DNA from 3 places in the Bradyrhizobium sp. 62 genome. Region 1 is predicted to be linked to each of the others. Evidence: predicted binding sites of a transcription regulator. Region 1 holds the regulator's gene; each other region holds the start of a gene.
The links. The regulator LexA, encoded in region 1, represses DNA repair genes until DNA is damaged. The targets are predictions, from matches to a motif close to TGTTCNNNNTGTGTTCNG.
Positions count from the first base shown of each region.

Region 1 (11,607 bases):
GAACATTCGCCCGAACGTGCCGAGCAGGAGTTTTCGCCGTGGCCTTGATGCCGGTTTCCGACGCGCTTGCCGCGGTGCTGGCGGGTGCAGAGCCGCTGCCGGAGGAAATGATCTCCCTCGACCAGGCCTACCATCGCGTGCTCGCGCGTGACGTCGCGGCGCGGCGCACGCAGCCGCCGCAGGCGATGTCGGCGATGGACGGCTACGCGGTGCGAGCGGCCGATGCCGCGACGATCGATTCGGAGCTCACCATCATCGGCGAAGTCGCGGCGGGCCGACCGTTCGCGGGGATGGTCGGCGCCGGCGAGGCCGTGCGGATCTTCACCGGCGGCGTCGTTCCCGGTGGCGCGGACGCCGTCGTGATCCAGGAGGACACCGTCGCCGCCGGCAAGCGTGTCACGATCAAGGAAGCCGCGATCGCCGGTCGGCACATCCGCCCCGCCGGCGTCGATTTCCGCGAGGGCGACGTGCTCCTGCGCAAGGGAAGCCGTCTCACCGAGCGCGACCTCGCCCTCGCCGCCGGGATGAACCATCCGCACCTTGGCGTGTTCAGGCGTCCGAAAGTCGCGATTCTCGCCACCGGCGACGAGCTGGTGATGCCGGGCACCATGCCCGGCCACGGCCAGATCGTCTACTCCAACGGCTACGCCCTGCACGCGCTCGCCCGCAGCGAGGGCGCCGAGACCATCGACCTCGGTATTGCCGCCGACACGCTGGAGGCGACCACCGCCGGCATCCGCCGCGCCCGCGAGAGCGGCGCCGACATCCTGATCACGACCGGCGGCGCATCGGTCGGCGACCACGATCTGGTCCAGCAGGCACTGCGAGTCGAAGGCATCGCAATGGCGTTCTGGAAGATCGCGATGCGGCCAGGCAAGCCGATGATGCACGGGCGGCTCGGCGCAATGGGTGTGATCGGCCTGCCGGGCAATCCCGTGTCGTCCTACGTGTGCGCTTTCCTGTTCATGGTGCCGCTGATTCGCGCCCTGTCGGGCCGTTCGGTGATTCACCATCGCCGTGAACGCGCCGTGCTCGGCCGCGACGTCGGCGCCAACGACCAGCGCGAGGACTATCTGCGCGCGCATCTGGAGGAGCGTAACGATGGCACGCGCGTCGTTCTTCCCGTCAATCATCAGGACTCTTCGCTGCTTGCGAATCTCGCTGCAGCACAGGTACTTCTCGTGCGCGCACCGTTCGCGCCGAAGGCCGAAGCCGGCACGGCTTGCGAAGTGTTGCGGCTCCCCGTCTGAGCGTCCGGCAATGCGCGTTCCGCGAACTTTGCTCTGTTCACGGTAAATTAAGCAGTTGCGGAACATGTATCGAACATATAGTGTCCGTTCATGATTTGTTTCGAGCATGTAGCGGCTTATTGCCGAACTCTGCGTCTCGGAATCGGACGACATCAACCGGGGGACTTTGGTCGAGATGTTAACGCGCAAACAATACGAGCTTCTGCGGTTCATCAGTGAACGTCTGAAGGAAAGCGGCGTGCCGCCCTCCTTCGACGAGATGAAGGATGCGCTCGATCTGCGCTCGAAGTCGGGCATCCATCGCCTGATCACGGCGCTCGAGGAGCGTGGCTTCATCCGACGCCTGCCCAACCGCGCCCGTGCGATTGAAGTCATCAAGCTGCCGGAGCTCCAGGCAGCCGCCGGCAGCCGCCGCGGCTTCACGCCGAGCGTCATCGAGGGCAATCTCGGCAAGGTGCGTGCGAGCTCCAGCCTGCCCGCGGACGACGGCGAACGTCCCGTCGCGGTGCCGGTGATGGGCCGCATCGCGGCCGGCACGCCGATCGAGGCGTTGCAGACCCGCAGCCATACTATCAGCGTACCGCCTGACATGCTCGGCTCGGGCGAGCATTACGCGCTCGAAGTGCGCGGTGATTCCATGGTCGAGGCCGGCATCCTTGACGGCGACATGGCGCTGATTCAGCGCAACGAGAGCGCCGATACCGGCGACATCGTGGTGGCGCTGATCGACGACGAGGAAGCCACGCTGAAGCGCTTCCGCCGTCGCGGCGCCTCGATCGCGCTCGAGCCCGCCAACGCGGCCTATGAGGTCCGCATCCTGCCGCCCAACCGGGTGAAGATTCAGGGCAAGCTGATCGGGCTTTACCGGAAGTACTGATACCGGGCGTCCTTGATACCGGGAGTACTTCATACCGGAGGTGCTTGGCGCCGCGCGCGCTTCCGATCGGCATCGCCGGTCAGGGATTGGAGCGGATCATCGTCCGCTCCGGCTGGGTAGTCTTTCTGGTTCTGCACAGACTATCCGGCCCCTCCTTCGGCGCTGGCTCCTCGCGACGCCCACGAAGCGGAACTGGTTCGCGGCGCAAGTGTTCGAGGAAACAGCGGCCAGCGATCAAGCTCGACCGTTGCAGTCAAGCCGGCGATATTCGCGCACTGGCCTCCCGAATGCATCGCAACTCGCTTTGTTCCTATTGAATTCGGGAAAGATAATGTGATCGCGGCTCGCGGAAACCAGCCGCAGATTTGCCCACAACCAAGCAGAGCGTTCATGCTTCAACTCTGATAGAGGCCTGCGCCTCGATTAAGAGACGCGGGTTGCTATCCCAGCATGAGGAGCACCCGATGTGTGACTACAGCCTGCATGCCGTCGCGTCGCGCCCCGCCGAAGTCGGCGAGACGATCGTCACGACAAGCTTCCGCGGCACCTCGACGCGCGGCTTCGCCTCGGCAGCCGATCCGTCTGTTGCGGTGTGCCTGCTGCCGGGAACGGAGCTCGCCTTCACCGACGACGTCCGCTACGACAATCGCTGGATCTGGACGCGCACCATCAATTCCCGCGTGGGCAAGTTCGGCAAGATCGATCCGCACGTTCCCGACCGCCATCACGACGCGATCGAATTCCCCGACGGCAAATATGTGCTGGTGACGCAGCTCGTCGAAGGCCAGCGCGCGACCGTGCTGCAACTGCCCGTGACCCAGCCGGTGACGGAGCGCGAGCACAAGACGCAGATCATCGCCGACCGGCAGCCGACCGTCACGCACCTGCCGATCGGCTGACATAGCCGCCCTCCGGCTACGAGCTCGGAGGTCAGGATTGAATTGCCATCGCCGGTCGTGGCCGGCGAGTTGGTGTAGTTTGCGCCCGGCGAAATCCGAGCGCATGCACCGACCCACTGCGTCGCTCCGCACCGTCCGATCAATCGTCGGCCTGCAAGTCGGTCTCCGCCGGCGTCGCGTCCTTGATGCGGGGCGCGGTCGCCTTCGGCGCCAGGCTGCCGTCGAAATCACCCTCGCCAGCGCCGGCCGGCAACCAGGGGCGGCTCGTGCCTCTCGCCCTCACCGCCTGAACCACAAAGCCGTCACCACGCTGCGTTAGCGCCAGCGCGCTCTGGCTGGCGAGCCGCTGCCGATCGACCACCATCGCCGCGCAATCGGGCGGCGCGGGACGTGCCGTCACCACCAGCGCGGCCCGACTGCAATCGTCCGCGAGAGCGTCGACGCGCAGCGCCAGCGCGACCAGCCTCCCGTCGGCCAGTGGCGTCACGCAGCCGGATTCGTCACAGGACACGCCGTCGGCCAGCGAGGCTCTGCCGGCATCGCGCGGATCGGCGTCGGCAGCGAGCCATTCCTTGAGCAAAAAGCTGTCCTTGCTCGTCCTGATCAGGTGCAGATATCCGTCCCTGCCCCGCACCGCGACGCTGGCGCCATCCCCGGCAATCAGGATGTCGGGCTGCCGCGCCGACAGTCCCCAGAGGATCGCTGCCAGCAGGACCAGGGCGCCGGACCAGCGTAGCGGCGTGCGCAACAAGCCTAGCACAATGATTCCCAGGCTCGCCGCGATCAGCGGCGTGATCCCGAACGCCGGGATGCGGCCGACCGCGCCCGGCAATGCCGCGACCCAGCGCGAGACCGCGACCATCCACTCGATGCCGATCCCCATCAGCCACCAGAACACGCTGTCCAGCCCGAACGGCGCAGCAAGCAGCCCCAACAATCCCGCCGGCATCACCAGCGCCGAGACCACCGGCATCGCGCCGAGATTGGCAAGCACGCCAAACGGCGTGACACGGTGGAAATGGAAAGCGGCGTAGGGCGTGGTCGCAAGTCCCGCAATCAGCGAGGCCATGAACAGCATCGCGATCTCGCGGCCACCCCACATCGCAATGCGCGCGGTCGCCGAATGGTCCGGCGAGGCAAACAAATTGGGCATGCCGATCTGCACCAAGGCGACGAGCCCGAGCGTTGCCGCAAACGACATCTGAAAACTCGGATGCACCAGTGCTTCCGGCGCGACCGCCAGCACGATCAGCGCGGCGACAGCAAGCGTGCGAAAGGTGATGGCGCGGCGATCGACCATCACCGCGATCAGCACTACCGCCGTCATGAAGAACGATCTTTGCGTTGCGACCTCCGCGCCTGACAGCAGCAGGTAGAACGCAGCAGCGACCAGCGCGGCGGCCGCCGACCATTTCTTGATGGCGAAGCCGGCCGCAAGTCCCGGGATCAGAGCGAGCAGCGCCCGCACCGCGAAGAACACGACACCGGCAACGACGGCCATGTGATAACCGGAAATCGAGAGCACGTGGCCGAGACCGGAGATGAACATCGCATCGTTGACGGGCGTGGTGATCGCATCGCGCCGCCCGGTAAGCAGCGCGGTTGCGATCGCCCGGTTGTCGCCGTCGAGCGTCGCCCGGATGCGGGCATCGATCGCATCGCGCAGGCCTTGCATGAAGGCCGCATAACGCAGCCGCAAGCCGGCGGTCTCAGGCGGCGGCGCCACCGTGATCGCGCCCATCGCGAAGCCGGAGGCGCCGATGCCCTGGAAGAACATGTCACGCGAAAAATCGTAGCTGCCGGGCCGCACCGGCGCGAGCGGCGGCATCAGCCGTGCCTTCAGCTGAACGAAGCTACCGACCTCCGGCGCGGTGCCTTTGCGGACCGACAGGCGCACGCGCTCAAGCGTGACGTCGCTGCGTTGCGCCTCCATCGCAGTGACGCGCAGCACGAAACGATCGGTACGCTCGCGGATGTCGCGAGCCTCGACAAAGCCCGACAACGACACCGAATAGAGCGCCTTTGCCAGCACCGGGTGGGCGATGCGCGCCGTCTTCCAGGTCGCGACGGCAAAGCCGGCCGCGACCGCCGCGATCATGATGGCTGGGGCGAACAGCCGGCTCCGCCGCAACAGAGCCGCGCCAAGCAGGAGTGCGATGGCGGTAGTGGCAACGACCCACAGTACCGGCTCGTGATCGGCAGAGAAATAAAGCGCGATGCCGCAGCCAAACGCTACGGGCACCCACGGCAACAGCCGCCCGGCGCCAGCCTCGGCGCGTAGCCATGCGCGGAGGGTCTCGGCCAGCGAGGTCCAGAGGTCGAGGCCTGCAGGCGCGAGGCCGCCCGCGGACGCGGTGCGGCCCGCGGGCCACGTCCCTGCGATCCCCTGCGACCGTACCGGCCGGCCCGGCTCCGCCATTTCGTGCACTCGATGATACGCAACGAAGTCAGAAGCTACCGGAACGTGCAGGCGGGCGGATAGCGGTACGGATCAGGAACGAAAGGTTGCGATCGCTACTTTTCCTCTTCCATCGTCACAGCGACATCGGCCTTGGCCGACAGCCGGACCTTGTTGCCCTCGATATCGGCGACGAGGCCCTTGTCGATGAAGTGATGATGCCCCTTGTGGCTGCCCTCGCCGCTGTCCTTCTTGGTCAGCTTGATGCGATTGCCTTCGACCTTGTCGACGGTGCCGATGTGGACGCCGTCGGCGCCGATGACTTCCATATGCTCTGCGATGTTCTGCATGGTGGGTTCCTTATTGGGCCCACCCCAACGCGCGAGGTGCATGTTCGTTCTCTCACGAGGATGACGAAGTCGTGTGCTCCACTGGTCAGATCAGCGGCGCCTGCGACGAAGCATGGTGATTGACGATCTTCCAGTCGCCGTCCTCGCGCATGATGACCCAGCTCATCTTGACCGAGAAATCGGGGCGTTCGCCGGCGAGATCGAACGAGATGCTCGCGGCCATATTGATCAGATCAGGACCTGCCTGCGCCGCCTTCACCTCGGAAAATAACGCGCTCGGCTTGCGCCAGCGTGGCAGGCCGTTGAAATAGTCTGCGACGCCGTCCCTGCCCCGGTAGAGCTTTGGGTTGGAGCCGAAGAAGAACGCATTCCTCGCATAGAGCGATGAGAGCGCGGCCGCATCGAGCGTGGCGAAGCCGGCGCGCCATTTCGCGATGATGGCGGAAACGATGGCGTCGGCTTCGTTGCTCATTGTGGTCTCGCAGCTCTTTTCAGCCTTTGGCAACTTCCTTCGCGAACGTGTCGCGCAGACCGATGGTCCTGGAAAATACCGATCTGCCGGGCGTCGAGTCCTTGTCGCGTACGAAATAGCCCTGGCGCTCGAACTGCATCGGCTCGGTCGAATTGCTCTCGGCGACCGATGCTTCGACGCGGGCATCAGCGAGAATTTCCCGCGACTGCGGATTGAGGTCGGCCGCAAAATTCGAGGCGTCCGGGCTCGGATTGGCAAACAGCTGGTTGTAGACGCGGATTTCCGCGGGCACGGATGTTGCCGCCGACAGCCAGTGCATGGTGGCCTTGACCTTGCGGCCATCGGGCGCGTTACCGCCCTTGGTCGCGGGATCGTAGGTGCAGCGCAGCTCCACCACCTCGCCGGCATCGTTCTTGATGACGCCGGTGCACTTGACGAAATAGGCGTAGCGCAGCCGCACCTCGTTGCCCGGCGACAGACGGAAGAACTTTTTCGGCGGGTTCTCCATGAAGTCGTCCTGCTCGATATAGAGCTCGCGGCCGAACGTGATCTTCCGGGTGCCGGCAGAGGGATCGTCAGGATGGTTGATCGCCTCGAGCTCCTCGGTCTGCCCTTCCGGATAGTTCTCGATCACGACCTTGAGCGGCTTCAGCACCGCCATGCGCCGCTGCGAGGTGCGGTTGAGCTCCTCGCGGATGCAGAATTCGAGCATGCCGACGTCGACAACGCTGTTGGCCTTCGCCACGCCGATGCGCTTGACGAATTCGCGAAGGGCGGCCGGCGGCACGCCGCGGCGGCGCATCCCCGCCATGGTCGGCATTCGTGGATCGTCCCAGCCCGCGACATGGCCCTCGCGGACGAGCTGGGTCAGCACGCGCTTGGACAGCAGCGTGTAGGTCAGGTTCAGCCGCGCGAATTCGTACTGGTGCGGCTTCGAGGGCACCGGCAGCTTCTCGATGAACCAGTCATAGAGCGGCCGATGGTCCTCGAACTCCAGCGTGCAGATCGAGTGCGTGATGCCTTCGATCGCGTCCGACTGGCCGTGGGCATAGTCGTAGCTCGGATAGATGCTCCACTTGGTCCCGGTGCGCGGATGGTGCGCATGCAGGATGCGGTACAGCACGGGGTCGCGCAGATTGATGTTGCCCGCAGCCATGTCGATCTTGGCCCGCAGCACGCGCGCGCCGTTCGGGAATTCGCCCGCCTTCATGCGACGGAACAGGTCGAGGTTTTCATCCACGGTGCGATCGCGGAACGGCGAGTTCTTGCCGGGCTCGGTCAGCGTGCCGCGCGCAAGACGGATCTCCTCCTGGGTCTGGTCGTCGACATAGGCAAGCCCGTCTCGGATCAGCTGCTCCGCCCATTCATAGAGGCGATCGAAATAGTCCGAAGCGAAGAACAGGTTCTTGCCCCAGTCGAAGCCGAGCCAGCGCACGTCGGCCTGGATGGAATCGATATATTCCTGCTCTTCCTTGACCGGATTGGTGTCGTCGAAGCGCAGATGGCAGCGGCCCGGAAACTCCTGGGCGATGCCGAAATTGAGCGCGATCGACTTGGCGTGGCCGATATGGAGATAGCCGTTCGGCTCCGGCGGGAACCGGGTCACGATCTCCCGGTATTTGGCCTGATCGAGGTCGGCCTGGATGATGTCACGAATGAAATCGCGCCCAACCTCGTTCGCCACCGGTTCTGTCATTACGAAAATCCTGTAGGGAAATCAGCGGCCCTTCTGCCAAATTCCCTTGGCTGAGCCAAGGGCTTAAGCAAGGTCTCAAGCAACCCTTGGCGGTCCGCTGCCGGGCTTTAGTTATGCTCCGGTCCTGTTATATACCACCGCCTCCAATGCATAGGCCCTGCCAAGAATGACCTCTCCCGTCGTCACCCGCTTTGCTCCCTCGCCGACCGGCTTCCTCCATATCGGGGGCGCGCGCACGGCGCTGTTCAACTGGCTCTATGCGAAGAAGCACGGCGGCAAGATGCTGCTACGGATCGAGGATACCGACCGGGAGCGCTCCACCGAGGCGGCGATCGGCGCCATCCTCGACGGCCTGAAATGGCTGGAGCTCGGCTGGGATGGCGACGTTATCTACCAGTTCAGCCGCGCCGCCCGCCACCGCGAGGTCGCCGAGCAGCTGCTCGCCGAGGGTAAGGCCTATCGTTGCTACGCGAGCGCCGAGGAGCTCACCGCGATGCGCGAGAAGGCGCGCGCAGAGGGACGCACGCGCCTCTATGACGGCCTGTGGCGAGACCGCGATCCGGCGACGGCCCCAACCGACGTGAAGCCCACCATCCGGCTCCGCTCGCCCCAGACCGGCGAGACCGTGATCGAAGATCAGGTCCAGGGCCGCGTGGTCTGGCAGAACGAGAATCTCGACGACCTCGTCCTGCTGCGCGGCGATGGCAACCCGACCTACATGCTCGCGGTGGTGGTCGACGACCACGATATGGGTGTCACCCATGTCATCCGCGGCGATGACCATTTGATCAACGCGGCCCGCCAAAAGCAGATCTACGACGCGATGGGCTGGACGCTGCCGAGCATGTCCCACATCCCCCTGATCCACGGCCCGGACGGTTCGAAGCTCTCCAAGAGGCACGGCGCGCTTGGCGTCGACGCCTACCGCGCCATGGGGTACCTCCCGTCCGCGCTCCGCAACTATCTCGTCCGGCTCGGCTGGAGCCATGGCGACCAGGAAATCTTCTCGACCGAGGAGATGATCGCGGCGTTCGACCTCGCCAGCGTCGGCCGCGCAGCAGCGCGCTTCGATTTCGCCAAGCTGGAAAACCTCAACGGCCACTACATCCGCAATGCCGACGATCAATCACTCGTGAAGATGTTCGAGGACGTGCTCGACCACGTCGTGCCCAGCCGCGACGAGCTTAAGGCCAAGTTAAACGACACCACGCGCGCGCAGCTGCTGAAGGCCATGCCGGCCCTGAAGGAGCGCGCCAAGACGCTGATCGAGCTGATCGACGGCGCCTATTTCATCTTCGCGGACCGGCCGTTGGAGCTTGATCCCAAGGCGGCAGCGCTGCTGACGCCCGAGAACCGCAAGCTGATCGGCCAGCTTCATTCCGCGCTGGAGAAAGTCGAGATGTGGAGCGCAGCCAATGCGGAAGCCGCGCTGCGCGCCTATGCCGAGGAAAATAGTCTCAAGCTCGGCGCGGTCGCCCAGCCGCTGCGGGCGGCGCTGACGGGACGGACGACGTCGCCCGGCATATTCGAGGTTTTGGACGTCCTGGGACGCCAGGAAAGCCTGGGCCGGCTTAAAGATCAGGCCACGGAATAGGCCGAGGACCGCGCTAAGGACCCGGGCCCAAGGACCAGGCTACGACGTAAGTCGACCATGCGTGGCGCCATCTTGCAGCGCACACAGCAATAATATACCCATCTCAGCCGTACCTTCTGGAACATCCGGCCTGCCCCGCGATATCTCATCGGGGCCTCCGGGTCCGGCCCGTTTCACCATACATCGGGGACCTCTGATGGACGCAAAACCAAGCAATAAGACCGCCACACTGACGGTCGGAAACAAGAATTTCGATCTTCCGATCCACAGCGGCAGCGTCGGGCCCGACGTCATCGATATCGGCAAGCTCTACGGCCAATCCGGCCTGTTCACCTACGACCCGGGCTTCACCTCGACCGCGAGCTGCCAGTCCAAGATCACCTATATCGACGGTGACGCGGGCGTGCTGGAATACCGCGGCTATCCGATCGAGCAGCTCGCCGAGAATGGCGACTTCCTCGAGACCTGCTATCTGCTGCTGTTCGGGGAGCTTCCGACCGCCGCGCAGAAGAAGGATTTCGACGACCGCGTGATCCATCACACGATGGTGCACGAGCAGATGGCCCGCTTCTTCCAGGGCTTCCGCCGCGACGCCCATCCGATGGCGATCATGGTGGCGGCTGTCGGCGCGCTCGCCGCGTTCTATCACGACTCAACCGACATCAACGATCCGAAGCAGCGCATGATCGCCTCCATGCGCATGATCGCCAAGATCCCGACGCTGGCTGCGATGGCCTACAAGTACACGGTCGGCCAGCCCTTCGTGTATCCGAAGAACTCGCTGAAGTTCGCCGAGAACTTCCTGCATATGTGCTTCGCCGTGCCGTGCGAGGACTACAAGATCAACCCGGTGCTTGCGGATGCACTGGACAAGATCTTCATCCTGCACGCCGACCATGAGCAGAATGCCTCGACCTCGACGGTGCGTATCGCCGGCTCCTCCGGCGCCAACCCGTTCGCCTGCATTGCCGCCGGCATCGCCTGCCTGTGGGGCCCGGCGCATGGCGGCGCCAACGAAGCAGCGCTGGCGATGCTCGCCGAGATCGGCTCGGTCGACAAGATCCCCGAGTTCATCGCCAAGGTGAAGGACAAGAACTCTGAAGTCCGCCTGATGGGCTTCGGTCACCGCGTCTACAAGAACTACGATCCGCGCGCCAAGATCATGCAGAAGATGTGTCACGCCGTGCTCAAGGAGACCGGCCATGGCGACGATCCGATGCTGAAGGTGGCGCTCGAACTCGAGAAGATCGCGCTCAGCGACCAGTACTTCATCGACCGCAAGCTCTACCCGAACGTCGACTTCTATTCGGGCATCACGCTGAAGGCGATGGGCTTCCCGGTCTCGATGTTCACCGTGCTGTTCGCGGTCGCCCGCACCGTCGGCTGGATCAGCCAGTGGAGCGAGATGATCGAGGATCCGCAGCAGAAGATCGGCCGTCCGCGCCAGCTCTACACCGGCGTCACCCGCCGCGACTACGTCGCGATCAAGGACCGGAAGTAAGTCGAGCCATCACGGCTTTCGAAGCGGCGCCATCTCCGGATGGCGCCGTTTTTTGCTTTGCGCCGATACAATCTTGCTGCCGCGCACAACAACAAGTCGGCGCAATGCCTCGGCCGGCGCTTGACGTCGAAACGCTTCGCGCGCAAATTCTTACTCTAAGTAAGAATGACGACAGGGATGGAAATGCCGGAGCAGCCGAGAAGTCGGCGGCAGACGCGTGCTGCCATTTTGACTCATCTGCTTCAGTCCGGCGGGTCGTTCCGGCCGCCGCTGGCCAAGGCCGTGCGCCTGTCGGAAGCGAGCCTGTCGCGCATCCTGTTCGACCTGAAGGCCGAAGGCCTGATCGAGGAAGTGCGGCGCCCTGCCCCTTACGTCGGTGGCCCGACGGGCCTCGTGTCGCTCGATGGCGAGGTGGCGCTCGCGGCGTTTGAGCTGACCACCCAGCGGCTCAGCGTCGGCGTCGGGGGCCTATCGGGCGAACTGCACCACACCTGGCATGTGCCGCTACCGAAGACGCCGACCGTCGCGACCGTCGGCCGGGCGTTTCGCGAGGCGATGACATTGCTGCAC
Region 1 covers NZ_JADPIT010000015.1:933,438-945,044, forward strand. Annotated here, with positions in the region: gene glp (gephyrin-like molybdotransferase Glp) at 39-1,250, shown strand; gene lexA (transcriptional repressor LexA) at 1,426-2,127, shown strand; gene IVB47_RS14990 (hypothetical protein) at 2,592-3,026, shown strand; gene IVB47_RS14995 (ComEC/Rec2 family competence protein) at 3,166-5,445, opposite strand; gene IVB47_RS15000 (DUF2171 domain-containing protein) at 5,541-5,774, opposite strand; gene IVB47_RS15005 (SgcJ/EcaC family oxidoreductase) at 5,860-6,246, opposite strand; gene IVB47_RS15010 (glutamine--tRNA ligase/YqeY domain fusion protein) at 6,266-7,942, opposite strand; gene gltX (glutamate--tRNA ligase) at 8,109-9,536, shown strand; gene gltA (citrate synthase) at 9,733-11,037, shown strand; gene IVB47_RS15025 (ROK family transcriptional regulator) at 11,215-11,607, shown strand, end outside.

Region 2 (11,607 bases), 100 kb from region 1:
GCCCTTCGCGCCGGCGCCGCCTGCGTCCACCACGTCCCATCCCGCGTTCGTGACGATCGCGATCCGCCCCTCGGCCGGGTTGGGATGGCTTTCTATATGCTAATCCGAAATGCGGATAAAGAGAAATATTTTTACCTGACGTGATTGACCTGCCATTGGGTGTTTTGCCCACAGGGCGGCGCAAGGAGTTGTGGGCCTGCGAGGCATCCGCCGTAACGCCGCCATGAACCGGTCTCCCCTCGGCCCCAAAATGCGCTAGGATGATCGGAGCGCGCCTGAAGCCGCGCATGATCAACGAGACGCATGAGGAAACGAGATGAGGGTGACGATTGGACGGCGCACGGTCCTGGCTGCGGTGCTGACTTCCGTGGGCGCGGCGGCTTTGACGGCGGCGTTTGGCCCGGCTTCGACACCGGCCTGGGCCCATGGGCCGACCCGGCAGAAGGTGCGCGAATCCATCGAGATCAATGCTGCCCCGGCCAAGGTGTGGGCCGCGGTCGGCAATTTCCAGGACATGAGCTGGCTGCCGCCGGTCACCAAGACCGAGGGCGAGAAGGGCAACGAGATCGGCGCGACGCGGAAGCTGACGCTGACGGGAGGCGCGACCGTCGAGGAGGAGCTCTACAAGTTCGACTCCGCCGCGATGAGCTATTCCTACCGGATCACCAATGTGGACGTGAAGGTGCTGCCGGTGACCAACTACTCCTCGACGTTGACGGTGACGCCGAGCGCCGACGGCAAGGCCTCGACGCTGGAATGGGCCGGCGCGTTCTACCGCGGCTTTCCCAACAACGATCCGCCGCCGGAGCTGAGCGACGAGGCCGCGGTCAAGGCGGTCAAGGGGCTGTACCAGGCCGGCCTCGAAGCGCTGAAGAAGAAGGTCGAGGGCGGAAGCTGACGGTGCGGGCGCTGGTCCTGGCGGCGCTCGCCGCCAGCCTTTGCCTGGACGGCATCGTGCACGCCTCCGCCGAAGAGGCGTTTGTCACCAACCAGCTCAGCGACGATCTGATGGTCGTGGACCTCGCCACGGCACGCAGCGTCGCGACCATCCCGATCGGCGGCAAGCCCGCTGGCGTCGCCGTCAGCGCGGACGGGCGCTTTGCCTATGTGACGAGCCCGGATGCCAAGGCCGTGACCGTGGTGGACGCAGCAACGCGGCAGGTTGCGGGGCGGATCGAGGTCGGCGGCGGGCCGCTCGGCATTGCGGTCGCGCCTGATGGCCGCACCGTCTATGTCGCGGACTGGTATGCGGCGGCCGTGCGGGTGATCGACGCGGCGAGCCGCAGCGTCACGGCCAGCATCGCGGTCGGCGCCTCGCCGTCGGGCCTGGCGGTGACGCCGGATGGCAAGCTGCTGCTCTCGGCCGACCGCGACGACGACAGCGTCTCGGTGGTCGACACCGCGACGCGCCTGCGCAGGGCGACCATCAAGGTCGGAACGCGTCCGTTCGGCGTCACCATCGATGCCGACGGCAGGCGCGCGTACACCGCCAATGTCGGCTCCAACGACGTCTCCGTGATCGACATCGCCGAAGCGCGCGAGATCGGCCGCGTGCCGGTCGGGATGCGGCCCTATGCGGTGGCGCTGGCGCAGGGCCGCGGCTTCGTCACCGACCAGTATGGCGGCACCGTGAGCGTGTTCGACCTGGCGACACTGAAGCCGATCAAGCGCATCACTGTCGGCGACTATCCCGAAGGCATCAATGCAACCGCCGACGGCAAGCGGATCATCGTCGCCTGCTGGGAGAGCAACACGCTCGATATTATCGATGCGGTCGAGCTGAAGGTGATCGGCGAGGTCAAGACCGGCGACGGTCCGCGCGCGTTCGGGGCGTTTTTGCGGAGGACGGAGTAGGGGGCGTGTAGCCCGCATGAGCGGAGCGACATGCGGGACAGGGCTCTCCTCATCCACCGGCGTTCCCGGATGTCGCTTCGCTCATCCGGGCTACTGCACCGGGGCACAGCGTCCAGACAATCTCATCCATCTGCTCAAACATGTGATCCGGCGCCAGCGCCCGCAGCGCCGCCGGCGCCGCATAACCCCAGCCCACCGCGCCGCAGGCAATCCCCACGGCGCGCGCCGCCTCCATGTCGCGCACCTCGTCGCCGATCGCGATGACCTTGCCCGGCGCCACGCCGGCGCGCCGCATGACCCGTCGGAATTTCGCGGGCTTGCCGAACAGCGAGGCCGCGCAATCGAAATGCGCGAACAGGGCCGCGCAATCACCGAGCTTCTCGCGCGCATTGGCTTCGCTATCCGACGTCACCAGCGCCAGTTGCACGCCGTTACCGGCCAGCCTTTTCAACATCGCCTCGACGCCCGAAAACAACGCAATCTCCGCCGCCGCCTCTCCCTTCAGCCGCCGCGCGTGACGCGCGATCGCCGGCAGCTTCCACAAGGGCACCTCGAGCCGGCTGAGAATCTCGCGCGACGAAGCATTCCGCAGCCCCTCGATATCCTCATCCGCGACGCGGCGGAAGCCGAAGCGATCGGCGACGTCGTTGATGGTGCGCAGGAACCACGGAAAGCTGTCGGCCAGCGTGCCGTCGAGATCGAAGATGGCGAGGGAGTAAGGCATGGAGACGAAGCTACACCGCTAGGCTTTCCACACCGTTTCCTCCGTCCATCCGAGTTGGTCGAATTCGGTGGCCCTGAGCGGCGCCTCTCCCTCGGCGAAGAACTCGTCCAGCTGGGGCGGGGGAACGTGCGTTTCAGACAGCATCGCGTGCGCCTGTCCGCGATGATGAATTTGATGCTGGAACAGATGCATGAGCAGCCGGTCACGACGTTCGGTCTGCACGCGGGTGTCGCGATTGATCCGCACGAGACCGTCGAGAAGCTCGGGCGTCAGTCCATCGCAGGCGGCAATCAAGCGCTTGTCGATCGCGGACTGCGCGGGTTTTAGCGCGGCAAGCGAAATGTGGGGCACTTCGTTCTTCCAAGCCGCCGGTCCCAGCCACCCGCCCTCCAGCGCATCGACATAGAAGAGGTCGATGACATGGATGTGGTTCAGCGTACGCTGCAGGCTCGGAAAGAAGCCGGTTCGTGCGGCTTCGAAGTCGGCCTGAGACAGCGTCGCGCAAGCGGTGAGCAGCCGGTGATTTGCCCAGGCATTATTGTGGGCGAACGCACGATAGGTTTGCACAAGTCCTGCAGGCAAGCTCAGTCTCCCTCAGACAATGTGTCGGCATGCTCTCGCTGCGTAACCTACTCCGCCGCCTCGCTCGCCGCGCGCCGCCGCTTCGGCTTCCGTGCCTTCGCCAGCACCGGCGCCAGGAACTTGCCCGTATAGCTTCTTGGCGCTTTCGCGATGTCTTCCGGAGGGCCCCAGGCGACGATCTCGCCGCCGCCGTCGCCGCCTTCGGGGCCGAGGTCGATGACCCAGTCGGCGGTCTTGATGACTTCGAGATTGTGCTCGATGACGACGACCGTGTTGCCCTGCGCGACCAGCTCGTGCAGCACCTCCAGGAGTTTCTTGACGTCGTGGAAATGCAGGCCGGTGGTCGGCTCGTCCAGGATATAGAGCGTGCGGCCGGTGGCGCGCTTCGACAGCTCCTTGGCCAGCTTGACGCGCTGGGCTTCGCCGCCCGAGAGCGTCGTGGCCTGCTGGCCGACATGGATGTAATCCAGACCGACGCGGTGCAGGGTCTGGAAGGTCTCACGCACGCGCGGGACCGCCTTGAAGAACTCGGCCGCTTCCTCGACCGTCATGTCGAGCACGTCGGCGATGCTCTTGCCCTTGAACAGGACCTCCAGCGTCTCGCGGTTGTAGCGCTTGCCCTTGCAGACGTCGCAGGTGACGTAGACGTCAGGCAAAAAGTGCATCTCGATCTTGATGACGCCGTCGCCCTGGCAGGCCTCGCAGCGGCCGCCCTTGACGTTGAAGGAGAAGCGGCCGGGTTCGTAGCCGCGCGCTTTCGACTCGGGAAGGCCGGCAAACCATTCGCGGATCGGCGTGAAGGCACCGGTATAGGTCGCGGGGTTGGAGCGTGGCGTGCGACCGATCGGCGACTGGTCGATGTCGATGATCTTGTCGATGTGCTCGAGGCCCTCGATGCGGTCGTGCGGTGCGGCGCCTTCGCTGGCATTGTTCAGCTTGCGGGCGATCGCCTTGTACAGCGTGTCGATCAGCAACGTCGACTTGCCGCCGCCGGAGACGCCGGTGACGCAGGTGAACAGGCCGAGCGGAATTTCGGCCGTGACGTTCTTGAGGTTGTTGCCGCGCGCGTTGACCACCTTGATGGTGCGGCGATGGTTCGGCGGACGCCGTTCCGGCACCTCGACCTCGAGCTCGCCCGTGAGATATTTGCCGGTCAGCGAGTTGGGGTTGCGCATGATTTCGGCGGGCGTGCCTTCGGCGATGATGTTGCCGCCATGCATGCCGGCGCCGGGGCCGATGTCGAGCACGTGGTCGGCGAGCAGGATCGCGTCCTCGTCGTGCTCGACCACGATTACGGTGTTGCCGAGGTCACGAAGTCGCTTCAGCGTGTCGAGCAGGCGCGCGTTGTCGCGCTGATGCAGGCCGATCGAGGGCTCGTCGAGCACGTAGAGCACGCCTGTTAGCCCCGAGCCGATCTGCGAGGCCAGACGGATGCGCTGGCTCTCGCCGCCGGACAGCGTGCCGGAGGAGCGGGACAGCGTGAGGTAGTTGAGGCCGACGTCGAGCAGGAAGGTGAGGCGCTCGCGGATCTCCTTGAGGATGCGGCCGGCGATCTCGTTCTGCTGGGTGTTCAGCGCCTCCGGCACGGTCTCGAACCACGCGCCGGCGCCCTTCACCGACATCTCGGAGATGTCGCCGATATGCTTGCCGCCGATCTTGACGCAGAGCGCCTCGGGCTTGAGCCGAAAGCCGTGGCACGCCTCGCAGGGCACGTCGTGGAAATACTTCGCCAGCTCCTCGCGCGCCCACTCGCTCTCGGTCTCGCGATAGCGGCGGTTGATGTTGGTGATGACGCCTTCGAACGGCTTCTTGGTGTCGTAGGAGCGGACGCCGTCCTCGTAGGAGAACTTGATCTCGTCCTCGCCGGAGCCATGGAGGATCGCGTTCTGCGTCTTCTTGGGCAGATCCTTCCACTTGGTGGTCAGCGTGAACTTGTAGTGCTTGCCGAGCGCAGTCAGCGTCTGAATGTAATAGGGCGACGAGGACTTGGCCCAGGGCGCGATCGCGCCCTTGCCGATGGCAAGTTCCTTGTCGGGAATGACGAGGTCTTCGTCGACATGCTGCTCGACGCCGAGGCCGCCGCAGGCGGGGCAGGCGCCATAGGGATTGTTGAACGAGAACAGCCGGGGCTCGATCTCGGGAATCGTGAAGCCGGAGACCGGGCAGGCGAATTTTTCCGAGAACAGCATGCGCTCGGGTCCGCTCTTGTCGTGGATCTTTGCGGTCTTCTTTTTCTCCTCGGCAGGCGCGGCCGCAGCGGCCGGTGCGTCGGCATATTCGATGACGGCGAGGCCCTCGGCGAGCTTCAGCGCGGTCTCAAAGCTCTCGGCAAGGCGCTGGCCGATGTCGGCGCGCACCACGATGCGATCGACGACGACGTCGATGTCGTGCGGGAATTTCTTGTCGAGCGTGGGCGCTTCCGCGAGTTCGTGGAAGGCGCCGTCGATCTTGACGCGCTGAAAGCCTTTCTTGAGCCATTCAGCGAGCTCTTTGCGGTACTCGCCCTTGCGGCCGCGCACGACCGGCGCGAGCAGATAGAGGCGCGAGCCCTCGGGCAGCGCCAGCACGCGATCGACCATCTGCGAGACAGTCTGGCTCTCGATCGGCAGGCCGGTGGCGGGCGAATAGGGCACGCCGACGCGCGCCCACAGCAGGCGCATATAGTCGTAGATTTCGGTCACCGTGCCGACGGTGGAGCGCGGGTTCTTCGACGTCGTCTTCTGCTCGATCGAGATCGCTGGCGACAGGCCGTCGATCTGGTCGACGTCGGGCTTCTGCATCATCTCGAGGAACTGGCGGGCATAGGCCGACAGCGATTCGACGTAGCGGCGCTGGCCCTCGGCGTAGATGGTGTCGAAGGCGAGCGAGGATTTGCCGGAGCCTGACAGCCCCGTGAACACCACCAGCTTATCGCGGGGAATCTCGACGTCGACGTTCTTGAGGTTGTGCTCGCGCGCGCCACGGATCGCTATTGCGCGCAGGTTTGATCCCGCGTTCTGTTGTTGGCGCTTCGCCTTGATCACTTCATCCATCCTGGTGGTCCTCAGGGAATCCAAAAGCGCGCGATCGCGCCAACTGAATAGGCGCGCTTCGCCCGGAACCGGGATCGGCGCCGATGGGTATGTGAGCGAACGTAGGAAGAACGGGGACGGATTTCCAGTGGCGTCTGCGAATCGTCAACCGATTGTTGGCACGCTGGCGGCATCTGGCAGGAGCAGGGCGGTGGAACTGCGCAGTAACGTGCCCGGCAAACAAAAAGGCCGGCGCGAGGCCGGCCTTTCGTAACACGATGGCGTCGATAGGGAAGATCAGTACTTCGCGACGATCGGGCCCCCGAAGTGATAGTTCACGCCGACCTGCACGGTGTGAAACTCGAGCGTGCCGGTGGGCAGGGCGCCCGAGAAGTAGGTCTCGCCGCCGAGGCTGCGAAAGAGGTACTCGCCCTTGACCGACCACTGCGGAGCGAAGAACGCTTCGACGCCCGCACCGACGGTCCAGCCGGAGTGCCACTTGCTGTCGGAAACGGTCACGCCGAGCGCGCTGATGCTGAGCTTGTTGTCGATCCAGGCGTAACCACCGGTGCCGTAGAACAGGACGTTGTTGACGGCGTAGCCGATGCGGCCGCGCACGGTGCCCATCGCATCGGTCTTCGAGCTGAGGGTGGTGCTGACGAGGCCGAAGCCGGGGACGGCAACGGGGCCGGTGACCGACGCGCTGACGTCAGCCCAGGCACCATCGGCCTCGATGCCGAACACGACATTGCCGGTCTGCCAGTTGTAGCCGGCGGTACCGCCGACGAAGCCGCCCTTCATCTTCGGGTCGGTCGAGGAATTTTCCCAGGCGCCGCCACCGACAACACCGAGGTAGAAGCCGGTCCAGTTGTAGACCGAAGCCATGGCCACCGGGGCCTTGGTGTAGGGACGCGCCGCCAGATCAGCGGCCGAGGCCGGGGCAGCGAGAGCGAACAAACAGGCCGAAGCCAACAAAACCTTTTTCATTTTCAACTAATCCCAGTCCCAGTTTCTGATTGTGCCTTCCACGATAGGGAAGGGCATCGGACTCACTTGCCCAACTGAGGCCGTACTTACACCATTGAAGCCGCAAGTTGTGTCACTGGAAAGCCACAGCGGCCTGAAAATGGTGCAATTACTGGCCTTTGGTTCCCCCAGGGGAACAGCAACGAAAAAGGCCGGCGCGAGGCCGGCCTTGCTTTGATGGATGTCAGTTCGATCAGTACCTCGCGATCACCGGACCGCCCCAGCGATAGTTCAGGCGGACGAGGCCCATGTCGACGTCCTGCCGAATCGGGTCGCTGCCGAAGACCCCACCCGGGGGCGTTGTGAAGCCGATCGTGCGATCGCCAAGGAAGATGTGGTCGTACTCAAAGCCCAGGGACCAGTTCGGGGCGAAGCCGAACTCCAGACCGGCCCCGACCGTACCACCCCAGCGAGTCTCCCGCGCCGAAGCCAGCAGCGCGCCCGCGACGGGCGTACCTGTAGCAGCGTAGATGTCGTACTTGTCGCCGACGACGGCGGCGCCGCCCTTCACGTAGAACAGCACGTTGTTCCAGGCGTAACCGACCTGACCGGTGATGAGGCCGAAAGCGTCGATGCGGGAACGGTTGCGATCACCCGTCACCAAAGCGGTACCCGGGAAGAGGGTGCTCACATTGTCGCCCCGGAAGTCGGCCCAGTTGCCTTGGCCTTCGAGACCGAACACCCAATTGGCGGACTGCCAGCGATAGCCGATCTGGCCACCGACGGTGCCCCCCGTCGCATTGTGACAGCCTTCGCCGACCAAAACGCCGGTCGCGGGCGTGACGAAGTCCCAGCACGTGTGGCTTGAGCCACCGCCGCCGTTGATGCCGATATAGAAGCCGCTCCAATCGTAGATGGTGGCAATCGCCGGCGCGGGGGCCTTGGTGTAGGGACGCGCGGCCATATCCGCCGCGCTCGCGGGAGCCGACAGGCCCATCGCCACTGCACCGATTGCACCAACAAGAAGCTTATTCATTGCCAGTCTCCCCAGGTTCGTCCGCTTCTTTCTTTCCCGAAGCGGCTGATCAGGCGCGCGGGCCCATATGAACTAAGTGCGAGGAAACCGTAGCTCTACGGGGCGGCAAAGTCCGTCTCCGAAATGCAACAAGAACGGGGCAGCGCGAGTACCCATAACTTACTGAACGTTAAGTTCTTTCCTCGTTTTCGGGAACCTACAAAGGCTCCAGCCGCTGCGCGCATTCCCGCACTACATTGGCCGATCGACGCCACACATCGATGCGTCGTTTCGCCAAGAACAAATCTGGAACGAACAGGAGGTCGATGCTATATGTGGGGATAACCGGAGGGGCGACGGACTGATCGTCGTCCGCAAGCGTTCGGCGAGCGTATAGGGTCGCCTCAACAGGCACGGCGGAACGCGCGGAGCGGACCGGCCTTCTTGAATTCAGTGGCATTCGGAGCGGAGAGCGGAGATGGCGGGAAGCGTCAACAAGGTCATTCTGGTTGGAAATCTCGGCAAGGATCCTGAAATCCGCCGCACCCAGGACGGGCGGCCGATCGCCAATCTGAGCGTCGCCACCTCGGAGACGTGGCGCGACAAGGCCACCGGCGAGCGCAAGGAAAAGACCGAGTGGCACCGCGTCGTGATCTTCAATGAAGGGCTCTGCAAGGTCGCCGAACAGTATTTGAAGAAGGGCGCCAAGATTTACGTCGAGGGTGCGCTCCAGACCCGCAAATGGACCGACCAGAGCGGCGTCGAGAAGTACTCGACCGAAGTCGTGCTGCAGGGTTTCAACTCCACCCTGACGATGCTGGACGGTCGTAGCGGCGGTGGGGGAGGCGGCAGCTTCGGCGAAGAGCCGGGCGGCGATTTCGGCTCCTCCGGTCCGGTCAGCAGCGCACCGCGGCGCCCCGTTGCCGCTGGCGGCGGTGGCCGCAACAGCGACATGGACGACGATATCCCGTTCTGAGCGATCCCGTTCTGAGAGCGGGGCGTTTCGATGCGGACGCGCCGGCCGGATGGTCGGCGCTTCTCATCTCGTGTCAGAAAATCCCACTAATCGGCAGGACGGGCTCGGGATTTCCGGGCCCGCTTCATGTTTCGGGAGAGCTCGGATTGCGGCTTGGCAAGCGCGCTGACGGGGCAAGCTCGCCGCGCGATTTTCGACGCGTGAGCGGCGATTTTGCAAGGGCGATGCGGGGGCTGTCCAAGACACCGCTCGCAAGGGCTTAAGTTGTTGGAAAAATAGGCGGAAAAAGCGCTTCCCAGATCGCCGCGAGGGTGGTTATCAGAGGCTCGATGCGCTATATGATTCCCAGATAAAACCTCACCGGATTTCCCCTTGGCTGACGACGACGACAAGCCCGGCGACCAGCCGGCGCAACCCTCGGATATTCGCCCCGTCTCCATCTTCGAGGAGATGAAGAAGTCCTATCTCGACTACGCCATGAGCGTGATCGTGGCGCGGGCGCTGCCTGACGCCCGCGACGGTCTGAAGCCGGTGCATCGCCGCATCCTGTACTCGATGAACGAGCAGGGGCACACGCCGGACAAGAAGTACGTCAAGTCCGCCCGCGTGGTCGGTGACGTCATCGGTAAATATCATCCGCATGGCGACCAGTCGATCTACGACGCCATGGTCCGGATGGCGCAGGACTTCTCCATGCGCGTGCCGCTGATCGACGGCCAAGGCAATTTCGGATCGGTCGACGGCGATCCCCCGGCTGCCTATCGTTATACCGAAGCCCGATTGACGAAGGTGGCGCTGGCTCTGCTGGCCGACATCGACAAGGACACGGTCGACTTCCAGCCGAACTACGATAACAACGAGACCGAACCGTCGGTCTTGCCGGCCAAGTTCCCCAACCTGCTCGTCAATGGCGCCGGCGGCATCGCGGTCGGCATGGCGACCAACATCCCGCCGCACAATCTCGGCGAGGTCATCGACGCCTGCGTCGCGCTGATCGACAACCCTGCGCTTACCATCGACGAGCTCATCAACATCGTGCCGGGACCGGATTTCCCGACCGGCGGCGTCATCCTCGGACGGCAAGGCATCCGCGCCGCCTATCACCTCGGCCGCGGCTCGGTCATGATGCGCGGCAAGGTCGCGATCGAGACCATCCGCAAGGAGCGCGAGGCGATCATCATCACCGAAATTCCCTACCAGGTGAACAAGGCGACGATGGTCGAGCGCATCGCCGAGCTGGTCAAGGAAAAGAAGATCGAGGGCATCGGCGACCTGCGCGATGAATCCGATCGCGACGGCTACCGCGTCGTCATCGAATTGAAGCGCGACGCCGTGCCGGATGTGGTGCTGAATCAGCTCTACAGGTTCACGCCGCTGCAGACGAGCTTCGGCGTCAACATGGTGGCGCTCGACAGCGGCCGTCCGCGGATCATGCATCTGAAGGACCTGCTGGCGATCTTCGTCGACTTCCGCGAGCGGGTCGTCACGCGGCGTACCAAGTTCCTGCTCGCCAAGGCCCGCGATCGCGCCCATATCCTGGTCGGTCTCGCGATCGCGGTCGCCAACATCGACGAGATGATCCGCGTCATCCGGACCTCGCCCGACCCGACGACCGCGCGCGACACCCTGATGTCGCGCGACTGGCCCGCCCGCGACGTCGAGGACATGCTGACGCTGATCGACGATCCGCGCCACCGCATCAGCGAGAACGGCACGATCCGGCTGTCGATGGAGCAGGCGAGGGCCATTCTCGATTTGCGCCTGCAACGCCTCACCGCACTCGGCCGCGACGAAATCCGCGAGGAGCTCGACAAGCTCGCCGGCGAGATCGCCGACTATCTCGACATCCTGCGCTCGCGCGACCGCGTGCTTGAAATCATCAAGTCCGAACTCGCCGAAGTGAAGGCCGAGTTCGCCACCCCGCGCCGCACCGTCATCATCGAGCAGGAAGGCGAGGTCGAGGACGAGGACCTGATCCAGCGCGAGGACATGGTCGTCACCGTCTCTCACGCCGGCTACGTCAAGCGCGTGCCGCTGTCGGCCTATCGGGCCCAGCGCCGCGGCGGCAAGGGCCGGGCCGGCATGCAGACCCGCGACGAGGATTTTGTCAGCCGGCTGTTCGTGGCGTCCACGCATACTCCGATGCTGTTCTTCTCCTCGCGCGGCCAGGTCTACAAGATCAAGGTCTGGCGCCTGCCGATGGCCGCGCCGAATGCGCGCGGCAAGGCGCTGATCAACATCCTGCCGCTAGAGCAGGGCGAGCGCATCACCACCATCATGCCGCTGCCGGAGGACGAGTCCACCTGGGGCAATCTCGACGTGATGTTCGCCACGACAGGCGGCAACGTCCGGCGCAACAAGCTGTCCGACTTCGTCGACGTCCGCCGCTCCGGCATCATCGCGATGAAGCTCGACGACAACGAAGCTATTGTCGACGTGCAGATATGCACCGAGCACGACGACGTGCTTTTGACCGGCG
Region 2 covers NZ_JADPIT010000015.1:830,839-842,445, reverse strand. Annotated here, with positions in the region: gene IVB47_RS14530 (SRPBCC family protein) at 317-898, shown strand; gene IVB47_RS14525 (cytochrome D1 domain-containing protein) at 901-1,854, shown strand; gene IVB47_RS14520 (HAD-IA family hydrolase) at 1,904-2,578, opposite strand; gene IVB47_RS14515 (DinB family protein) at 2,597-3,160, opposite strand; gene uvrA (excinuclease ABC subunit UvrA) at 3,208-6,192, opposite strand; gene IVB47_RS14505 (outer membrane protein) at 6,469-7,158, opposite strand; gene IVB47_RS14500 (outer membrane beta-barrel protein) at 7,391-8,173, opposite strand; gene IVB47_RS14495 (single-stranded DNA-binding protein) at 8,631-9,128, shown strand; gene gyrA (DNA gyrase subunit A) at 9,501-11,607, shown strand, end outside.
Region 2: a site for LexA is predicted at 8,449-8,466, ahead of IVB47_RS14495 (single-stranded DNA-binding protein). Genes of this name have one in related genera too.

Region 3 (7,500 bases), on a different contig from region 1:
CGACCTCACAGATGACCTTCCTGGAGCAGCTCACGGACTCGATCGGCATCGTGCTCAACTCGATCGAGGCGACGATGCAGACCGAAGGCCTGCTCAAGCAGTCGCAGCAGCTCGCTGGCGAGCTCCAGACCCAGCAGCGCGAATTGCAGCAGACCAACGATCAGCTCGAACAGAAGGCGCAGCAACTCGCCGAGCGCAACGTCGAAGTCGAGCGCAAGAACCAGGAGATCGAGCAGGCCCGCCGCGCACTGGAGGAAAAGGCGACCGAGCTCGCGCTGACCTCGAAGTACAAGTCCGAATTCCTGGCCAATATGAGCCACGAGCTGCGCACGCCGCTGAACTCGATCCTGATCCTCGGCCAGCAGCTCACCGACAATCCGGACGGCAATCTTACCGGCAAGCAGGTCGAATTCGCCCGCACCATCCACGGCGCCGGCACCGACCTGCTCAATCTCATCAGCGACATTCTCGATCTCTCCAAGATCGAATCCGGTACGGTAACGGTCGACGCCGAGGAAATCCTGACCGCGAACCTGCTCGAGACGGTCGGTCGGCCGTTCCGTCACGAGGCGGAGAACCGCAACCTTTCGTTCAAGATCGACGTCGATCCGAACCTCGCGCGCAGCCTCGTCACCGACTCCAAGCGCCTGCAGCAGGTTTTGAAGAACCTGCTCTCCAACGCCTTCAAGTTCACCGCCGAGGGCGAGGTCCGCCTGAAGGTCGCCGCCGCGGTCGGCGGCTGGGGCACGGATCATCCCGTGCTGAACTCGGCGCCGGCGGTGATCGCATTCGAAGTGTCCGACACCGGCATCGGCATTCCCCTGGAGAAGCAGAAGCTGATCTTCGAGGCGTTCCAGCAAGCGGATGCCGGCACCAGCCGCAAATATGGCGGCACCGGCCTCGGCCTTGCGATCAGCCGTGAGCTCGCAAGCCTGCTCGGCGGCGAGATCCACCTGCGCAGCTTGCCGGGCAAGGGCTCGTGCTTCACGCTCTACCTGCCGCTGAAATATTCCGGACCGACGCTCGCGCCCCGCGCGACGCCTCAACAGAGCCAGCCGCCGGCGCTGCAGCCCGCGACAGCCGAACCGCAGCGCGTGATCGAGCAGCTTCCCGACGACCGGCTCAACCTCGAACCCGGCGACAGCATCCTCCTGATCGTCGAGGACGACCCGCATTACGCGCGCGTGCTGGTCGACCTCGCGCGCGACAAGGGATTCAAGGTGCTGGTCGCCGCCCGCGGCGCCGAGGCGCTGGAACTTGCAAAGCAATACCAGCCGAGGGCCGTCTCGCTCGACGTATTCCTGCCTGATATGCTCGGCTGGACCGTGCTGAGCCAGCTCAAGCACAATCCGCTGACCCGCCACATCCCCGTGCAGATCATCACGCTCGACGAGGACCGCCAGCATGCGCTGGCGCGCGGCGCCTTCTCCTTCGTCAACAAGCCGACGACGACCGAGGGCGTCGCGGCCGCGCTGACGCAGATCAAGGAATACGCGCGGCCACGGCGCAAGCGGCTGCTGATCGTCGAGGACAACGAGGCCGAGCAGCTCTCGATCCGCGAGCTCCTGCACCACGACGACATCGAGATCGTGACGACCGGCACCGGTGCCGACGCGCTCTCGATGCTGCGTGAGAACCCCTGTGATTGCGTCGTGCTCGACCTGCGGCTGCCCGACATGACCGGCTTCGAGGTGCTGGACCAGATCCGGAACGACGACGCGCTGTCGAACGTTCCGGTCGTCGTTTTCACCGGCCGCGAGCTGTCGGCCGAGGAAGATGCGGAGCTCCACACCATGGCGCGGAGCATCGTGGTCAAGGGCGTGGAATCGCCGGAGCGCCTTCTTGACGAGACCGCGCTGTTCCTGCACCGCGTGATCACGGAGTTGCCGGTCGAGAAGCAGCGCATGCTCGAGAAGCTGAACAGTTCCGACGAAGACCTGATCGGCAAGACCGCCCTGCTCGTCGACGACGACGCCCGCAACATCTTCGCGCTGTCGAGCGTGCTGGAGCGACGCGGCATGAAGGTGCTGACGGCCACGACCGGCAACGAGGCGGTGGCTCTGGTTGAATCCAATCCGGAGATCGCCATCGTGCTGATGGACATCATGATGCCGCAGATGGATGGCTATCAAACCATCGGCGTCATTCGTGAAAATCCGACCTTCGCCCGTCTTCCGATCATTGCGTTGACGGCCAAGGCCATGAAAGGCGACCGCGAGAAATGTCTCGAGGCCGGCGCGTCCGACTACCTCGCCAAACCCGTCAACACCGATCAATTGCTGCTTGCAATCCGCATGTGGCTGCACCGCTGAGTTGGATGCCCGTATGGACCACGAAAAGGTCAACATCCTCCTCGTCGACGACCAGCCGGCCAAGCTGCTCGCCTATGAGGTGATCCTGAAGGATCTCGGCCAGAACCTCGTGATCGCCTCGTCCGGTCGCGAGGCTCTGGAGGTGCTGCTCAAGACCGAGATCGCGGTGATCCTGGTCGACGTCTGCATGCCCGAGCTCGACGGCTTCGAGCTCGCCGCGATGATCCGCGAGCACCCGCGCTTCCAGAAGACCGCGATGATCTTCATCTCGGCCATTCAAGTCAGCGACATCGACCGCCTGCGCGGCTACGAGATGGGCGCTGTCGACTACGTCCCGGTGCCGGTCGTGCCGGAGGTGCTGCGCGCCAAGGTCAAGGTGTTTGCAGAGCTCTATCGCAAGACGCGCGAACTCGAACGGCTGAACCAGGATCTCGAGGACCGCGTGCGTGCACGCACCGCCGAGCTGGAGAATTCCACCGCAAAGCTCCGCGAGAGCGAAGAGCGGCGCAGCATGGCGATCGCCGCCGGCAAGATGGGTTCGTGGGACTGGGACTGGATCACCGGCGACTGGATGTGGGACGAGGGGCAATACCGCATCTTTGGTGTTGGCCCGGAGAGCTTCGAGGTGAATCCGGCCAACGTTCAGGCGCTGTTGCATCCGGACGACGTCGATCAGTTGCGCAAGGCGATCGCCGAATTCAACAAGGGCACACGCTCCTATGAAACGGAGTTCCGCATCGTGCGGCCCGACGGCGATGTGCGCTGGTGTGTCGGCACGGCCGCCGCCACGGTTGACGAGAGCGGTCGGGTGATGCGCGTCAGCGGCGTGACGGTGGACATCACCGAACGCAAGCGCGCCGAGGAACGGCAGACTCTCCTGGCGCGGGAAGTCGATCATCGCGCCAAGAATGCGCTTGCGCTGGCGCAATCGATCGTGCGCCTCACCCGCGCCGACGAAGTCAAAGCCTATGTCAGCGCCGTCGAGGGACGCATCAATGCACTGGCGCGCGTGCATACGATCCTGTCGCTGTCGAGCTGGCAGGGTGCCGAACTCTCGAAGCTGATCGACGAGGAGCTTGCGCCCTATTCCCTCGGCGGCCAGATCAAATTGGCGGGGTCCGAAGTTCAGTTGCTGCCGGCAACCGCCCAGACGCTGGCGCTGGCCCTGCATGAGCTCTTCACCAACTCGGCGAAGTATGGCGCGCTCTCGACGCGGACGGGACGGCTCGCGATCGGTTGGCAGGTCGAGGATGAGCTGCTCACGCTGACCTGGGAGGAGTCCGGCGGCCCGCTCGTCATGACGCCGAAATCCCGCGGCTTTGGTACGCGGAGCCTGCTTGCGAGCGTCGAGTCCCAGCTCGGCGGGCAGGCGCGATTCGATTGGCGCGCCGAGGGTCTGTTGTGCCGGCTCGATGTGCCGTTGGTCCGCAAGACTGCCGCGACGACCGCGCCCGGCAACTTCGAAGCCGCCAGCTCCGCCGAATTGCAGCGCGCGTCCGGTTAACCGGAGGCCGCACTCTTCCTGCGCTGCGTCGTTTGCGGCTCGCGCGCGACCCGTCCTTCGAGCCAGGCTTCCGTTTGGGCGAGATCGCGCAGAGCCTTGGCATAGCGGCACGCCGCGCTTCGCTCCGCGCCGCGGGGCAGCTTGCGCGCTTTGCGGAGGATGTCCGCGGCGGCGTTGCGATAAGCCAGAGAGCGATAGAGAAAGACCACCTTACCCATATCGAATGTTCCCGTGTTGCGCGGTCATTCTCGCCCACCCGGCATGAACGTCGGATGAAGCGGGCAATAACGATTCCTTCATGCGGGTGGAACCGGCGCGTGTCGCAGGCGTTGCTTGCGAGATCGGGATAGAGTTCCATGCGCGCGAAAAAGTCGTCGGACCTGATCTCTCCGAGCGGGCTCGTCAAGCTGATGACGCACGCCATGATGGGCGCAGCCTTAGGGCTCGCTTTCAGCCTCTTGCTCGTGCTGTCCAATCCAGCCGTCGCCAATTTGCTGAGTCACGGCGGAAGCCAGGCCGTTGTCGTTTTCGCCCTCACATTGGTGACGACGTTCGCGATCGGGGCGACACTCACCGGCGTCGTATTCATCCTCGCAGAAGACAAGCAATCTTGAAGGATGCGAGATTTACCGGAACTTCTTTGTTCGGAACTCCTGCGACGAATAGCAGTTGGCTGCCTGCGTCAATTCAACTCAGGGAGTTCCCGCACATGAAGACCACCAAGCTCGCTCTTGCCGTGATGTTGGCCACCGGCCTCACCGCCGCGCCGTTCGCGGTGCAGGCTAAGTCGCACAAGGCAAAACACGGATCCTCGATGTCATCGTCGCAAACCACCACAGGCGCCAACACCAAGTCCTCCAAGGGTGCTGATCCCTCCGGTCAGGGCGGCTCCGGTCCCGGCTCCGATCAGGGCGGCACCATGACGAACAACAAGGGCGGCATGAGCAACACCAAGTAGGTTTTGTTCGCCCAACTCATAGAGGCCCCGCGATCGCGGGGCCTTTTTGCGTGTTCGAACAAACTTTTCTCGGGCCGCGTTGCGCGCAGGCTTCAGCTCCGATGGCTTCCCAGGATGTCAGGATGGACGCTGCCGGAATCAGCTCTCACCAGATGATCGAGTCGTGCGCGCTTGCGCGCGATCAAGAGCTGGGCCGCGGCGTCGTCGAGCCCCTCCCGTTGCAGCTGCCGGATGGCAGAGCCCAGTTCGAGAATCTCGGCGCGCAGCTTTAGAATCCGGTACGCATCCGGGTCTTCCTCCACCGTGCGCTCCCAAAGCTTTCAGCGGCGCGCGATCACGCGCAGAGGACTACCTGATGCCTTCGCGGAACGAAGGCTCATCCTGTCGCGGACATTCGGCAGGACATCGCCGCCACCTGCAGCCTTCCATTCGCCGATCAGCAGATTGATTTTCCGGCGCAGATCCATCTGCGCCAAGGCCTTCTCTGTGCAGTCGCGATCGCGCTCGACGAGCTCGCGCACGGACGCCTCGACATCGGCCATTTCAAGCCTCAAGGCGCTGATTTTACGTCGAATTTCATTAATTCTGTTGTCCATGACTTGTTAGAACAAAATAAGAACATATAGTCAAGTCACGATTTCAGAAGGGAGAAGCGACATGCAGGTTCAGGGTAAATACGACGCCAAGACTCTCCTCACCGCCAAGACTTTCCTCACCGAGCAGATGACGCGGGCGCAGGGCCTCCGGCTGAAACGGCTGAGCGAAGAGGCGTATCAGCCCGCGCAATATGCGCGGGATCTGTCCTCCAGCGAGGCAGCACGGCGCATTCAGGTGCTGGAAGCCGAGATCGAGCTGGCGGATTCGTTCTAGACTAAGCCGCGTATCCGGGACGTGCATGCGCGCTTTCGGAACCATGCCTGTCTCGGATTGTTTTCCCAGGCCAAGGGAGAACATGCATGGCACGCAAGGCAAAGAAGCGCCGCTACTCGCGCAGCTCCGGCAGCGACGTCGAAGGCGAGATGAAGCGCTACAAGAAGGGTACCGCGAAAAGCGGACCGGGCGGTCGAGGCGGACGCGTGAAGAGCCGCAAGCAGGCAATCGCGATCGGCCTATCGAAAGCGCGCAAGAAGGGCAAGAAGGTCCCGAAGAAAGCCGCGAAGCGAAAGACGTCAAAGAAGACATCTCGGAAAACATCCAAGAAGACTTCGAGAAAGACTTCGAAGAAGACGTCGAAGCGCAAATCCTCCAAACGGTCGCGCTGACCTCCGTCAGATCATGCTGCCCGGCATGAAGCAGCGGATTGAAACGCCGAACGCGGTCTTCACCGGCCACACCATGGTGCGGCCGGCCCGGTTCGGCTCGGTGATCACGGCTTCGTCCGGGACGTCGACCCACTCGCCGTCGAGCCGCACGCGATAATGTCCATTGTGCGAGTCCCAATCGGGATCGGCGACGGCAAACCCATCCGCATCTGAGCAGCACGGACCGAGATGGCTGCGCAGACCGTCGAACCATGGCTTGAGGGGAGAATCCGCGTAGCGGCCGTCGTCACGCCCGAGAGCGATTCCGCCCCACAGCACGAATGGCGCCACGAGCAGCGCAGTCCTCAGCGAGAGCTTCAATCGATCCATGTCGGCACCGATCAAATGCGAATTGCCGGCCGGCTCAGCGGCGGCAAGTTCGAAGTTCCACGCTTGCAATCGTCCCGGCGGCTTCATTGCCGCCGAGTCCCTACGAGATCCGAAATTGTGATGAGCGAACACGGCTTTTTCGGACGAACCGGGTCATCCTCCCTGCCGTTAACGAGAATGTTATCGGCGGACATCCGGAATCCTGAAGGCGAACAGGAAAGGCGGCCCGGGGGGCCGCCTTTTTGGAGTTGCGCCGATGGACGTTCGCCTTATGCGAGCGGCACCGCGACGAAACGGGTCGCCTGCGCGCTTCTGACCTGCAGCAGCACGCTACGCTTGCCGGACGATTTCGCCTGCGCCAGCTCCGAACGGACATCGCCGATATTGGCGACAGCCTTGCCGCCCACATTGAGGATGACGTCGCCGGTCTGGATGCCGCGTTGCGCGGCCGGCCCTTGCGGATCGACTTCAGTGACGACGACGCCCTTCTGGCCGGCGCCCTGCACGTCGCCGGCCGGAGCCAGGCTGAGTCCGAGACGCGGCGGCATGCCGGCATCCGGCTGCGACTTGCCCTCGTCGGCTCTGGCCTGCCGCTCGTTCGGCAACTCGCCGAGCGCCAGTGTCACCGTCTTGCTGTCGCCCTTGTGGACGACGTCGAGCTTCACAGACGTGCCCGGCGCCAGGGTGGCGATGGTGCGAGCGAGATCGCGGGAATCCTTGATCGCGGTGCCATTGACGGCGGTGATGACGTCGCCCGCCTCGATGCCCGCCTTCGCCGCCGGGCTGCCGTCCTGCGGATTGTCGACGATCGCGCCGCGCGCCTCCTTGAGGCCGAGGCTGTCGGCGATATCCGACGTCACCGGCTGCACCTGCACGCCGAGCCAGCCGCGAGTGACCGCGCCCTTGTCCTTCAACTGTGCGACGACGAGCTTTGCAGTCGAGGCCGGAATGTCGAAGCCGATGCCGACAGAGCCACCGGAGGGCGAGAAGATCGCGGTGTTCACGCCGATCACGTTGCCGTTCATGTCGAAGGCCGGGCCGCCGGAATTGCCCTTGTTGATCGGCGCGTCGATCTGGATGAAGTCGTCATAGGGA
Region 3 covers NZ_JADPIT010000032.1:44,278-51,777, reverse strand. Annotated here, with positions in the region: partial or broken gene IVB47_RS29635 (response regulator) at 1-2,312, shown strand, start outside; gene IVB47_RS29630 (HWE histidine kinase domain-containing protein) at 2,326-3,816, shown strand; gene IVB47_RS29625 (hypothetical protein) at 3,813-4,034, opposite strand; gene IVB47_RS29620 (hypothetical protein) at 4,173-4,430, shown strand; gene IVB47_RS29615 (hypothetical protein) at 4,526-4,774, shown strand; gene IVB47_RS29610 (hypothetical protein) at 4,867-5,076, opposite strand; gene IVB47_RS29605 (hypothetical protein) at 5,095-5,316, opposite strand; gene IVB47_RS29600 (DUF3072 domain-containing protein) at 5,432-5,644, shown strand; gene IVB47_RS29595 (DUF6496 domain-containing protein) at 5,731-6,036, shown strand; gene IVB47_RS29590 (hypothetical protein) at 6,043-6,405, opposite strand; partial or broken gene IVB47_RS29585 (PDZ domain-containing protein) at 6,675-7,500, opposite strand.
Region 3: a site for LexA is predicted at 5,378-5,395, ahead of IVB47_RS29600 (DUF3072 domain-containing protein). Genes of this name have one in related genera too.